2 regions of the Psychrobacillus sp. FSL K6-4615 genome follow, and region 1 is predicted to be linked to the other one. Evidence: riboswitches for the same ligand, from Rfam matches in the RefSeq annotation. Region 1 holds a riboswitch; the other holds the start of a gene.

Region 1 (7,448 bases):
GATTATGCAATAGAAAGACATTACCCAATTTTATTGGCTAATGAAAATCGCTATCTTGCATTCCTTAAAGAAGTGATTGAACGCCAAGCGGCATTGATAGCAAAATGGCAACTTGTCGGTTTTATACATGGAGTGATGAACACAGATAATATGACGATAAGCGGAGAGACAATCGATTATGGACCTTGTGCTTTTATGGATATATATAATCAGAAAACAGTATTTAGTTCCATTGATAGACAAGGTCGTTATGCTTATGAAAATCAGCCAAATATAGCCGCATGGAACTTAGCGAGATTGGCAGAAAGTTTATTGCCTCTTATTCACGAAGATCCGGATGAAGCTGTGCAGCAAGCGCAAGAAGCGATGGCGGCCTACCCTGTAACTTATGAAAATTATTGGTTAACAGGAATGGGGAATAAGCTAGGGATTTTTAATATAGAAAAAGAGGATATTTCCCTAATCGAAAACCTTCTTGAACTTATGGAGAAATACGAAGTAGATTATACAAATACATTCCGATTATTGACTCTTGATAAAGTGGAAGAAACTGAATTATTCGGTAAAAATGGATTTGAACAATGGTATGAAAAATGGAAAACTAGACTTGAAAATCAACAGGTGTCAGAAGAATTTATAAAGCAACTAATGCAGAAAAGTAATCCAGTAGTTATTCCGAGAAATCATCGAGTAGAAGAAGCGCTTGATGCAGCAGTGAATAATGAGGACTATAGTGTATTAAACAATTTGCTAAGTGTAATTTCACATCCTTATGATTACAAGGCAGACTATATGGATTATACTACTCTTCCTCCTGATACTTCAGGACCGTACAAAACGTTTTGCGGTACTTAATCCAAAGGAAAGAAAAGTCTGTGAACCTTAAAAGTTTACGGGCTTTTCTCACTTACAGGAGAGGATAAATATCAAAAACTGAAATGTATTACGTTATGCAGATTTAATCTTGTAACTCAGTCTTTTTTTCTTTAAAATTAATAGTAATCATATTTGTTTAATCTTTTTATGAATAAGGGAGTCTTAGAAATTATGCAGAAAAATAAAGTAGCGGATAAAGTCCGTAGAATAATTTTAATCGTCATAGGAGCAGCTATAGCTGGTTATGCACTGGAAGCAGTTTTAATACCAAACTCAGTTATTGATGGCGGCGTAACAGGTGTTAGTATCATGGGAACATATTTGTTTAATATACCACTTGGACTTTTACTCTTTATATTAAATATACCGTTTGTATATATTGGTTATAAACAAGTGGGGAGAACCTTTGCAATAATGAGTATCATTGGTATAGCATCCCTATCTATTTCAACAGTTTTAATGCATCAAATTGAGCCGATTCTGAGTGCAAAAGATCCACTATTAGTAGTAATATCTGGAGGGGTAATGCTAGGTATTGGTATTGGTGTGGTATTACGTAACGGTGGTGCACTTGATGGTGCAGAAGTTCTAGCGGTTCTAGTATCTCGAAAAGTACCATTTTCAGTAGGAGATATAATCTTATTTATTAATGCGTTTATTTTTCTAGGTGCTGGTTTTATATATGGCTTAGAAGGAGCACTCTATTCAGCTACTACTTATTACATAGCTAAAATAGTAATTGATGTTATTCAAGTTGGACTTGAAAGTTCCAAATCAGTTCGTATAGTTAGTAAAGAATCAGAGGAAATTGGGTCTGCAATACAAGATCGTTTAGGACGTGGTGTAACGTACTCCAGTGGCCGCGGAGGTTTCTCCAATGAAACTATGGATATTGTCACATGTGTAATCACTCGCATGGAAGAAAATAAGTTAATAACAATTATTAAAGAATTGGATCCTGGTGCTTTTATTGTGATCACAGATGTGGCAGAAGTAAGAGGCGGTACGTTCAAAAAACGAGATATTCACTAAAATATAAATACCCGTTAGATGAGTATATACGCTCATTTAACGGGTATTATTGTTTTAAAGTTATTTTCGTTTCTTCTTCCCGAGATCTTTTACAGAAGTTTTGCTTTTATCTACCACTTTTTCAAATTCTACCTGAACCTGAATACCATTTTCTTCTGTTTCCTGTACATTAATTACTTTACCTTTTCTACCTTTGATTTTAAGATCATCATCGATGGAAGGGATATCTCTTAATACTTGAGTTAAAATAACCATATTTTTCTCCATAAAATGAACTGCAAACATTTCCATTTCCCCTTACTTTATAATTTAGAATCTATGTATTTTATGATTATTTAAAAGTTATAGAACTTTAAAATAGATAAACCATATTAGTTTATTGTTAAATTGTTTAGTGTTAAACTAAATTAGAAATCATTAGAGAAAAAGGAGTGTTAAAGATGAGTAAACTTCAAGATAAAGTTGTAATCATTACTGGTGGTGCTGGTGGAATTGGATTTGGGATGGCAAAAGCAATGGCTAAAGAAGGCGCAATCGTTGCAATTGTAGATGTGAATGAGGAGACAGGTAAAGCAAGTGAGAAATTACTACAAGAAATTTCCCCAAGATCAATGTTTTTAAAAGCAGATCTTATGGATCGCGAAAACTTACCAAATATCATTAAAACAATAGTTGATAACTATGGTAAGTTGGATGTACTTGTAAATAATGCACATGCATCAAAACAATTAATGATTGAGAATATTACACAAGCGGATCTTGATCTATCATTTGGGACTGGATTCTATCCAACATTCTATTTAATGCAGGCTGCACTGCCTTACTTAAAAGAAACAAAAGGAAATATTATTAACTTTGCTTCAGGGGCAGGATTGGCTGGTCATGAAACTCAAGGAGCATATGCTGCTGCTAAAGAAGCAATTCGTGGGATATCACGTGTCGCTGCAAACGAATGGGGTCGTTTTGGTATTAATGTGAATATTATCAGTCCAGTTGCTAACTCAGAGGGAGTACAAGCATGGGCAAAAGCTCAACCTGAATATTATAAAGCAGTACTAAGTAAAATACCGATGGGTCGTTTCGGTGAAGTAGAAGAGGATATTGGACGTGTAGCAGTATTTTTAGCTAGTGAGGATTCAAGATATATTACAGGTCAAACGATGATGGTTGATGGTGGATCCATCATGTTGCGTTAATAGAAGGAATTAGTATGGAGAAAACAAATTTATTTAAATTGATTCATGCAACTGAAATAATCTCAAACGAAAATATAGTTAAATTCTCTTCTAAATTTGAATTTCCAGTAGGAATATCTGCAATTTTGGTACTAGCTCAATTACGTGCAAATGGTCCGGTAATGCAAAGTGGTTTAGCAGAGACCTTAGGGTATACAAAAGGAGCAATCACAAATATTTCTAGCAAGCTAGTGAAGTTTGAATTAGCGGAACGACTGTATAGTGAAGAAGATCGCCGGACGATCCATCTTCAGATTACAGAAAAAGGGCGATCTGCTTTAATGGAAGCACAAAAGATTGGCGAAGAAATATTTGTGGAGTTATTTGAAGAGTTGACTGTGGAAGAATTAGATCAGTATTTGTACATACAGCAAAAAGTATTAAACAGTATGAAAAATAAAAGATTGTCATCATCATGATCTAATTATTTTTTAGAGAAAAGTTAGCTAAGACCCTCAACATAAGAGGTTCTTAGCTTTTTATGTTTTTCAAAATCCTTTTGTATAATGTAAAAGTACTCAACTCCTTGCAATTAAGATATGAAATTGTTATGCTAAGAACAATTTTATAACATTCCTTCGGGGTCGGGTGAAATTCCCAATCGACAGTAAGAGAGAAATCTCAAAGCCTGTGAGCCGTAAAACGCATGATTTGGTGAGAATCCAAAGCCGACAGTTAAAGTCTGGATGGGAGAAGGAGAAAGTTGCCTATTTGGAGGTTTTTTAGTTATGCTAAAAAAGGAACAAAAGGCTTATTAAAGTATGACTTCTCTCGCATCCATAAATTTGGGTGCGTTTTTTAATGTCTAGCTATAGCGTTTGTCGGTGCCAACAAATCTGGGTAAGTCAGTTTGTTGGGACATGATCCCGCGAGCATAGGCGCTTCTACTTTTTAAAATTGAATAACTATCCTTCGGGGTCGGGTGAAATTCCCAATCGACAGTAAGAGAGAAATCTCAAAGCCTGTGAGCCGTAAAACGCATGATTTGGTGAAAATCCAAAGCCGACAGTTATAGTCTGGATGGGAGAAGGAGTAGTTCAATGCTTTTTGAGAGAAAAACACAAAAGGCTTATTTGAATCTACCTAATTTCCCTCCGACACTTATGTGTACGGAGGTTTTTGTTTGAAGTAGGCTTTAGATTCCATCTAAAAGTACTTACTAATAAGGAGGATACGATGTTTACAGGAATTGTTGAAGAGCTTGGCACCATTAAGAACGTACAAACATCTGCTAGCAGTATGCAACTTATTATCCGAGCAAAACGAATTTTAGAGGACATCAAATTAGGTGATAGTATTGCAGTGAATGGTATCTGTTTAACAGTAATCGCATTTTCAAGATTTGAATTTACAGTGGACGTTATGCCAGAGACGTTTTATGCAACTACAACAAAATTATTAAATAGCAGTTCAGTTGTCAATTTAGAAAGAGCATTAGCGGCAAACGGTCGATTCGGTGGACATTTCGTTACAGGACATGTGGATGGTGTGGGTACCATATTGAAAAAGCGCCATGCAGCAAATGCAGTGTATATCGATATTATAGTACCAGAAGAGGCAAGTCACTTTTGTATTCCAAAGGGGTCTATAACGATTGATGGAACAAGTTTAACTATTTTTGCTATAAATAAGTCGACGGTAACAGTTTCATTAATTCCCCACACAAATAAGGAAACAGTTCTAGGCATGAAAAAAGCGGGTGAACTCGTTAATATCGAAGGTGACATGCTAGGGAAGTATGTGCATCAATTTAGTACAAAGAAAAGTGAATCGACTATCACCCAGGACTTTTTACAGCAGAACGGTTTTTAAGGAGAAATTAGCATGCTAAATACGATAGAAGAAGCAATTACAGATTTAACACAAGGAAAGCTTATTATTTTAGTAGATGATGAAAACCGTGAAAATGAAGGTGATTTCCTTTGCTTAGCAGAATTTGCAACACCAGAAAACATCAATTTCATGGCTAAGTATGGTCGAGGATTGATTTGTATGCCTATTCATGAAGAAATCGCAGAGGTATTGCAATTACATCCGATGGTTTCTAATAATACAGATTCTCATCAAACTGCATTTACTGTGTCGATTGATCATGAAAACACTTCAACGGGCATAAGTGCGTTTGATCGATCAGAGACGATGTTACAAGTCATTAAGCCACAAGCAAAGGCACAACAGTTTAAACGACCAGGACATGTCTTTCCGCTAATCGCAAAGCCAGGTGGTGTACTGGAAAGACGAGGTCATACGGAAGCTGCAGTTGACCTTGCCATGCTTTGTGCATCAGCTAAATCAGGTGTAATTTGCGAAATAATGAACGATGATGGTTCAATGGCACGCTTACCAGATTTACTGGAACTTGCCAAACAATATCAATTAAAGATTGTCACAATCGAAGAACTATCAAGGTATTTAATAAATATTAAAGCTAGCTGAGGAGAGAATAAGATGGTAAAAACAATCGAAGCAAATTTAATCGGAACAGATTTGAAAGTAGGTATTGTTGTCGGACGTTTTAATGATTTCATCAATGCAAAACTAGTTGACGGTGCAATAGATGGGTTAAAACGTCATGGTGTCGTTGAAGAAAGTATTGAAGTTGCTTGGGTTCCTGGTGTGTTTGAAGTACCATTTATTGCAAAAAAAATGGCGGATTCCCAAAAATACGATGCAATCATTGGTCTTGGTACAGTAATCAGAGGTTCAACGACACACTATGATTATGTTTGCAACGAAGCAGCAAAAGGAATTGCACAAGTAGGTTTACAAACTGGAGTACCAGTTATTTTTGGTATCGTCACTACAGAATCTATAGAACAAGCTATTGAACGGGCAGGTACAAAGGTTGGAAACAAAGGATACGATGCAGCCGTCTCTGCAATTGAGATGGCAAATCTGTTAAAGGTCATGTCGTGATAATTGACTTACTTAATATCTAGAAATGACTTAGAAACAAGAGGAAAAGTATAAACAATTAATCTGAAACTTCATGGATTTGAACATGGATCAATTCATTAGTATCAGTAAAATATTCAATTTTAACAGAGACTCCAAATTCTTTATCACTCTCTTTTAACCTTAGACGGAACTTTTCAATGGTAGAATTTTCTTTCGGTTCACTTCCTTCATAAAGGTAGTCAATTATACTTGCATGGGGAAATTTGGATTGAGTTTCTTTTACAGCAACTTGTCCCCATTTAGCATAGGCAGGGGTTTCCTGATGAGTAGGAGCGGTTTTAGGTATATATGTTGTTAATGTCTGCATAGAAGCTATAATGGTAAGTTCGATAACTAGTTTTTGCATAATTCATCACTTCTCCTTTCCTTTAGAATGTGTCATTCAAAAGAAATCATTCTATCGTTATTTTGATTCCTAATGAGGAGAGCAATAATTCTGACAAAATATAAAATTGTAATATAATGAAAGAAGAACATGATTTGAATTAGAGGGGGTAACATAATGGAATTAGGATTAGCAGGAAAAGTAGCAATCGTTACGGGCTCAAGTAAAGGGATAGGTTTACAAACAGCTTTACAATTAGTGCAAGAAGGGGCTAAGGTAACTCTTTGTGCTCGAGGAGAAGAACAATTAAAAGAGGCTGCGGCATTTATTAATAGTGAAACAGGGGTACAAGTACTTATTGTTCCTGCGGATATTACCAAAGAAGAAGCATGCAAAGAAATTATTCAAAAAACAGTAGATCATTATGGACGTATTGATATTTTAGTTAATAATGCTGGTACTTCTTCTGCAAACCCTTTTGAATCAGTGGAAACAGATTTGTGGCAAACAGATTTAGATTTAAAATTATTTGGAGCTATACATACGTCAAAAGCTGCAATACCCTATATGAGAAAAGTGGGCGGAGGAGCAATTGTAAACGTAACAGCAGTATTAGGAAAAACACCTCCTGCTAGTTCGCTGCCAACAACTGTTAGTCGAGCAGCTGGAATGGCATTGACTAAAGCGATGAGCAAAGATTTGGGAAAAGATAATATCCGAGTTAATACAGTATGTATTGGCCTTATTAGAAGCAACCAAATCGAATTGAAGTGGAAAAAAGAAGCTCCAGAACTTACTTGGGAAGAATATTCTAAAAATGTAGTTGGTCCAACGATTCCACTTCAGCGAATTGGTGAAACTTTAGAAGCAGCAAATGTCATTACTTTTTTAGTGTCAGATGCCGCGTCTTATGTAACGGGAACATCTGTTAATATTGATGGTGGATCTGGTGGGACGCTTTAAATAAAAAAAGAACCCGAATGGGAACCCCTATAGGGCCATTCGGGTTTAATGAAGATAGG
Region 2 (7,448 bases), 160 kb from region 1:
GGAGATTTCCATACAGAACAAGCAGAGGACACCCTTCGCAAAGAAGCAGTGACCATAGGGAAAATAGTTGAGCAACATGAAAATGTAGAAGATTCGTTTGAAATAATCCGAGATATATTAGGTACAGAAACGAATACTCTAATTGTACGTAATTCTGAGTCCATTTTTTTGTCTATCCATGAGGGCCTCAACAAAGAGGTAGTACAGGAAAAGATATTGGATGATAAGGACTTATCTAAAATATATACATCTAATGAACCAATCGTCAAAAAAATGCTAATGCCCGCTATAAATAGTGAGGATCGGATGGAAGATTATATTATTTTAGCCGCACCTTTAGAATCCAATAAAAATATCCATGGTGCTGTTTTTATCTATCAAAGTTTAGAGGTTGTCAGTAAAACGACAAATAGTACTACGAAAATTGTTTTCTTATCTGGATTTATCGCCTTACTTTTAACTACGATGTTCACATTCTTTTTAACTTCACGAATTACATTACCACTAAGATCTATGAGAGAAGCAGCAATCCAGTTGGCACAAGGTAATTTTGAAACAAAAGTTCCGTATCTTCAAAAAGATGAAATAGGTGAACTAGGAATCGCCTTTAACCAGATGGGTAAACAATTGAAGCATCATGTAGAAGTGATTAACCAAGAAAAGGAACAATTAGCAAGTATATTAACGTCTATGACGGATGCTGTTATTACTTTTGATACAAAATTTGAAGTTCAAGTTAAAAACCCTCAGGCAGATCTTCTATTGGATAAGTGGTATAAAAGTTTGGAAGCAACAGAAGATTCTAAACTTCCTGCTGAGCTCCAGCACTTATTGGAATATGTGTTTGAAGTAAAAGAAGAGTTTGACGAAGAATTAGAGATTAAAGGATCCTATTTTGCAGCATCTATAAGCCTTTTATATTCTAGTGGAAATGTCGTTCGAGGAGCAGTAATCGTGCTTCGTGATATGACGGAACAACATCGTTTAGATAAAATGAGATCAGATTTTATCGCGAACGTTTCACATGAGTTAAGAACTCCTATTTCGATGCTTCATGGGTATTCAGAAGCAATAATCGATAATGTAGTGACCACGGAAGAAGACAAAAATGAAATGATGCGTATTATATATGATGAATCTAAGCGAATGGGAAGATTAGTAACCGAATTGTTAGATTTAGCACGCTTAGAGTCAGGATATCTTAGTATATATAAAGAGAACGTTCTAGTCATTCCGACAATTGAAAGAATTACGCAAAAATTTGACCAGGCTGCTAAAGAAAAAGATATTGGCTTGTACTTTGAACATAACCTGACAGAAAACTTATCCATGCATCTAGATGAGGATCGTATGGAGCAAGTACTAACCAATTTAATCGATAATGCACTTAGACATACTCCAGAAAATGGTTCTGTTACCGTGCAATTGAGTAGGACAGACGCACAGTTCGTTATAAAGGTTATCGACACAGGGTATGGGATTCCGAAAGAAGATCTTCCATATGTATTTGAACGTTTTTATAAAGCAGATAAAGCCAGAACAAGGGGAAAAAGTGGCACAGGCTTAGGATTGGCTATTGCTAAAAACATAGTAGAACGACATGATGGTGTGTTATCAGCGGAAAGCGAAATAGGGATAGGAACATCCTTTATCATTAAATTGCCAATAGAAGCTGTGTAACAAATACTTACTTGAAACGACTAATTGATAGAACGGGGGGAGCATATGAATGACTCCGTTTTCCACCGCTTGTATGATACCTATCATCAAGATGTTTTTCAGTTTCTCATATATTTGGTGAAAAATAGACAAACTGCGGAAGACTTGGTCCAAGAAGTATATGTACGAGTACTCAGAGCTTATAGTAGCTTCGAGGGGAAAAGTTCAGAAAAAACATGGTTATTCTCAATAGCCAAAAACATAGCAATTGACCATTTTAGAAAACAAGCTGTCCGGAAAAAGAGATTATTTGACTCATTTGACTGGGAAACGATGCAACTTGCATCTTCAGATATGCTACCGGAAGATTTAGTGCAGCTCAATGATGAGATGAGAACATTATTAGTTGCGTTGGATGATTGTACGGGAGATCAGAAAATGGTTATTATAATGCGGTATTTCCAGGAGCTTTCGATTGCAGAAACATCGGAAATCTTAAATTGGTCCGAAGGGAAAGTGAAGACAACGCAACATCGTGCAATAAAAGCACTTCGTGAGCGATTATCTGATAAGCAAAAGGAGGCAGATGTTCATCATGAGTGAGAAAAAAGCAGAAGACCGTGAATTAGATGAACTATTAAAAAAGATGCCCAAGTTTACAGATAAGCGCTCAAAAGAAGAAGTTTACCAGCAGCTTAAGTCAAAAATAGAAACGCAAGAGAAATTTGAGCAACGTAAACGAATACAGGTGTCTATGAACAAATGGCTACCATTTATCATTTCTGTAGCATCTGTATTATTATTAACCGTACTCGTCTCTTCCTATATAAATAACAATGAGAGTTCCACAGCTGATACTGTCGAAGAATCGACCACAGCAGACGATCAAATGAGAACTCTAGAAGTACCAGAGGAATCCTCTATGGATGCTAAAGAAGAAGAATCTGTTGGTATGACAACTATGTCTGAAAAGTTAGCTTCTAATGTAGAAATAGCTCCATTTGATCGGACTTTTACTTCTGTTTATGAGCAGGATTTAGGTGATGGAACGGTATTTCATTTTACTCTATTAGAAAATGCGCTCACTGTACCAATCACGATTGTCATTCCTCAAGAGAAAATAGAAGCGGATTTTCCAAATATGGAACCTAGTAGCTTAGAATTATATAATCAGTATGCTCTGGAGATTGACGAAACTTCTCTTGGTTTCCAAGAATATCATCCTTACAAAGGCTACTTTAGAGCAGAAGGTAAAATATTAAAACATTACTTACCAGCAGATCATGGTTACGATTCTGCACCTGGAACAGCTGTACCATACATCTCTTCAATCAATGAGGTCTTTACCGATTTTGATTCGTTCTTAAGAGTAAATGAAGATGGATCCCCAATCGAATGGGATCAAGTAGGGACTATAGATGAACCTTTGGTGTTAACTGGCACAGAGCAGAAGGTAAATTATTTTGCATATAAGGCTTTTAATCAGGTGACCTATTTAACACCAAACTTCAATAAAACTTTCAATACACTATTAGAAGCATTGCAGGGGATGAAAAATCCTGAAAATGAAATTTATACTTCTGTTATTCCGAATGATGTAACTTATTCAGTTAAGGAAGATAAGGGACTTGTTGTACATTTTGATGAGCCTTTAGATTTGGAATCACTAAATGAAAGTGATGCATCTCGTTTGATAGAAGCTTTCTCGCTTACAGCTGCAAGCTTCAATCAAACTATCCGATTAGAGAATATCGTACAAGAAAAATGGAATGAAATAGATTTTTCTAGTCCACTTCCAGTTCCAGTGGGGCCAAATGGTTTTACTATGCAAACAATTCAATAATAAAAAATGCCAATGCTTATTAACTTAAGCTTGGCATTTTTGTTTTAAGATATATGTGATGGCCTATACCTATAATTAACGATCCTGCTAGTAGAAAACTTGAGGATAGCCCAGCCCATAAGCGATCCGAGACAGCCCTTAAATTTTTATTATCGCCCATAACATAAATTTGCCTAGTATTCTCAGTTGCAAACAGGTCTGTTGCATATATTGTTTTAATTTGATAAAATGTTATTAATTCAAGATATATTCTTGGAGGACAACAAAATATTGATTCATCTTCGGGGCAGGGTGCAATTCCCGACCGGCGGTATTAGAAATTTATTTCTTCAGCCCGCGAACCTTAACAGGTTGATTTGGTTAAATTCCAAAGCCGACAGTATAGTCTGGATGGGAGAAGGTGAAGGTGCAGTCGTTTTTCGTATGCTTATACGGATACGCTTATTAAAGTGTACCTTGTTTCTCCCTTGAACTTCTATAAGTTCGAGGGATTTTTTAAGTATGCAAACGTTCTGAACCTTTCTTCTTGTGGAGTGAATCGCAAAAGGAGAGAGGATTTATGTTAAAAGGCAAAACGCGAATGCTTATTGCAGTCGCAATGCTGAGTAGTATTTCTTTTGTTTTAATGCTACTTGCATTTCCATTACCGGTTTTACCGGCTTATTTAAAGGTGGACTTTAGTGATATACCAGCATTAATCGCTGCAATCACAATGGGACCAGTTGCAGGAATTTTAGTCGCATTTTTAAAAAATGTACTAGATTGGTTATTTGCAGGAAGTCCAACTGGTGTACCTGTTGGTCATATGGCTAACTTTGTAACTAGTATCTTGTTTATCGCACCTGTGTATTTGATTTATCGCAAAGTTACTTCGTCCAAAGGCATTATGGCAGGACTCGGAGCAGGTACAGTCTCTATGGCTATTGGGATGAGTGTACTAAATTATTATGTATTTTTACCAATGTACGCTTATTTCTTAAATTTCCCTATGGAAACAGGCACTGCTTTGTTTAATACGATCATTTTTGGTATATTACCATTTAATCTTATTAAAGGTATATTAGTAACGATCGTGATGATTGTTTTATTCAAACGAATGAAGCCATTGCTTGATAAAGTAACTAGTTCATATATGAAACCTAATACAAATTAACAAAAAGTTGTTTCTCCACTAGGAGGAACAACTTTTTTTAAAAAGAAAATATACTTGGTTCATGGAGCTGAAAAGAAAGAATGATAATACTGATTTTCGCTTCAGGCGGACGCTTTCCGCGGGCTTGGCTTCAGCCTCCTCGTTCGCTGCGCTTCCGCGGGGTCTTCAGCTCAAGCTATGATGTGCACCCAAAATGTTGGACTTAAAACTAACTTGGGGGTGCACGTTATGAACATAAAAAAAGCAGAAGTAATTGATGCCTTTTTTGAGAAAGGAATGCCATTAAGAAAAATCGCTCGCGACCTGGGTGTCGATAAGATGGTTATTAGTAGTTGGATAGAAATCTATCGATTTCATGGAATGGAAGGATTAATGGCTCCTGCTTGTAAAGGTTATGAGGAATCTTTTAAAATACACGTAATACAACATATGATAGAGACAGCTGAACCTTATTCAAAAGTAGCTGGTCGTTTTAACATTCCCAGTCGTGCAACCATCTGGAAGTGGATGCATCAATACATGTCAGAAGAGGAATGGACGCTCTATTATTTGAAAAGGGAGCGTCGTGATATGAAGAAAAAGCAGCCGAAACAAGGTATGACAGACATCGGAAAATTACAAGAAGAACTTGAATACTTAAGAGCAGAGAATGCTTATTTAAAAAAGTTAGATGCCTTAGTTCAAGAAAAAAAGAAGTCCCAACCAAAGAGAAAGTAAGAGTGATTGATGAATTAAGGCATGAATTTCCTCTACAAATTTTATTACATGTTTCTGAAGTAAAAAAAGCAACTTACTATTATCATAAGAAGAACTTAGAGAAGGCAGATAAATACGCAACGATAAAAGAAGCGATTGAACGTATATTCTACCAACACAAAGAGTTGTACGGGTATCGTCGAATTGTTTTAGCCTTACGCAAAGAAGGATTTTTTATTAATCATAAAACGGTACGCCGTTTAATGAATGACCTTGGTTTACATGGTGTTCAAAAGGCAAAGAAATATCGTTCGTACCGTGGCGAGGTTGGTCAGATTGCGAATAATAAAATCAATCGTCATTTCGAGACAGAAAAACCAAATCAAGTATGGCTAACAGATGTAACAGAATTTAAAGTAGCCGGCAATAAACTTTATTTATCCGCCTTTTTAGATGTGTTTAACCGGGAGATTGTCGGTTATTCTATTACACAAAACCCGAACTTTGGCCTAATACAAGATTCTTTTGGAAATGCGATCAAACGGGCAAATTTATCTCTTCAAGATCAAGTATTGATCCATTCGGATCAAGGCTGGCTGTATCAAATCCCGCGTTTTCAACAGTTGATAAAACCTTATAACATGTCACAAAGTATGTCACGCAAAGGAAACTGTTTAGATAATGCCTTAATGGAAGGTTTTTTTGGTATTTTAAAAAATGAATGTATCTATCGAAATTCATTTCGCTCTTTAGAAGAAGCGACGCAAGAAATAGAAACCTATATTGAATATTACAATACGCTACGCATCAAACAAAAACTCAATGGGATGAGCCCCATTGAGTATCGCTTAAACTATGAAAAAGCGGCATAATAAGAGTACAACTTTTGGGGTTCATATCACTACCCGCTGGAGTCGCCGCCTTGCGCTACAATCAAATAAACGAGTAGTACCCAACAAGAACATTTAACATAGCTTATCGCTTAAGTCACAAGAGTGGTAAAATCTTAGAAATGGAAAAGTTATTTGTATTCACTTTTGAATTAAATGTTATTTTTCTCCATTGATAGATGAAGAAGGTAGATTTCACGTACATTAGTGGAAATAAAGAGTAATAGTAAGTGTTGCCAAAAAACAAAGAAGCAAACGAGTGAACGAAATTGCATCTTCGGGCTCGCACGATGCGGGTCAGGCAGTCGTTGCGACAGGATGTCGCGTACTTAGACTGTCATCCATCACCTCTAAGAATAAGAAAGTATCTTATCTCTAGTTATCTAAAAACGCCCTTACCTGTTTCTAAATGTTGTAGAAGGGTGAGACAGTCAAACGATAGTAATAAGTCTGTCCAAAGCCATGCGAAAACAATTGAAACGGATATTGACCGACCTAGCGTCTATTTGTCTGATATTATTAGAATGAAAAATGGTGATTATGACAAAGTCACAACCACCATTCCATATACTATTCGTATTTCAGTGCGTCGCCTTCGAATGATTCATCTGCGACTTTAATAGAATCAGTAGGACAGCCTTCAAAAGCGTCTTCCATATCTTCCATTAGTTCTTCTGGAACTTCTGTTGTACCCATGTTATTATCTAAAATAACGAAGGCAATACCTTCATCATCATAGTCATAAATATCTGGGGCAGCGGCTCCACATGCTCCGCACGCTATACATGTATCTTTATCTACAATTGTATATTTTGCCATTATTATATTCTCTCCTTTATAACTACTAACACGAATATGCTATCGTATTCATTCTAAAGATGTTTTCCCTATATTTCAACCAAAATACTTCAGAAAAGAGAGGTATTCCTATGCATTTTCATCAAATATTACTATTTATTATACATAAGTTATCCGGACAACGTTCTGAGAATGCTCCTTATTATTTATTAAAAGGTAAAAAATCAGGACAAACTATTCAAGATGTGACATATTTTCAACTTCATGCTTTTTTCTCTATTCTTCCACAATTATCGAAGGAAGACTATGATATTGGAATTAATGAGTTGCATAACCGTGAACTAATTCAGGTAGAGGAATCACTCGTCTATATTACAGAAAAAGGAATAGCTACAGTAGGGGAAGGTAA

The links. Region 1 has a riboswitch for FMN ahead of ribE (riboflavin synthase). Riboswitches for the same ligand answer to the same signal wherever they lie in the genome.
Region 2: linked by a shared signal. The riboswitch ahead of MKX53_RS07290 (ECF transporter S component) and the one ahead of ribE (riboflavin synthase) in region 1 are both predicted to bind FMN.

What each region holds. Positions count from the first base shown of each region.
Region 1 covers NZ_JBBOYQ010000001.1:1,350,269-1,357,716, forward strand. The annotation lists gene MKX53_RS06360 (protein adenylyltransferase SelO) at 1-855, shown strand, start outside; gene MKX53_RS06365 (YitT family protein) at 1,024-1,908, shown strand; gene MKX53_RS06370 (hypothetical protein) at 1,969-2,193, opposite strand; gene MKX53_RS06375 (SDR family NAD(P)-dependent oxidoreductase) at 2,349-3,104, shown strand; gene MKX53_RS06380 (MarR family winged helix-turn-helix transcriptional regulator) at 3,119-3,562, shown strand; FMN riboswitch at 3,714-3,845, shown strand; FMN riboswitch at 4,048-4,179, shown strand; gene ribE (riboflavin synthase) at 4,320-4,955, shown strand; partial or broken gene ribB (3,4-dihydroxy-2-butanone-4-phosphate synthase) at 4,968-5,555, shown strand; gene ribH (6,7-dimethyl-8-ribityllumazine synthase) at 5,592-6,059, shown strand; gene MKX53_RS06400 (DUF3889 domain-containing protein) at 6,118-6,447, opposite strand; gene MKX53_RS06405 (SDR family NAD(P)-dependent oxidoreductase) at 6,604-7,389, shown strand.
Region 2 covers NZ_JBBOYQ010000001.1:1,514,986-1,522,433, forward strand. The annotation lists gene MKX53_RS07275 (ATP-binding protein) at 1-1,680, shown strand, start outside; gene sigX (RNA polymerase sigma factor SigX) at 1,726-2,262, shown strand; gene MKX53_RS07285 (hypothetical protein) at 2,255-3,502, shown strand; FMN riboswitch at 3,776-3,908, shown strand; gene MKX53_RS07290 (ECF transporter S component) at 4,062-4,655, shown strand; gene MKX53_RS07295 (hypothetical protein) at 4,884-5,372, shown strand; gene MKX53_RS07300 (IS3 family transposase) at 5,288-6,223, shown strand; gene MKX53_RS07305 (ferredoxin) at 6,812-7,060, opposite strand; gene MKX53_RS07310 (helix-turn-helix domain-containing protein) at 7,171-7,448, shown strand, end outside.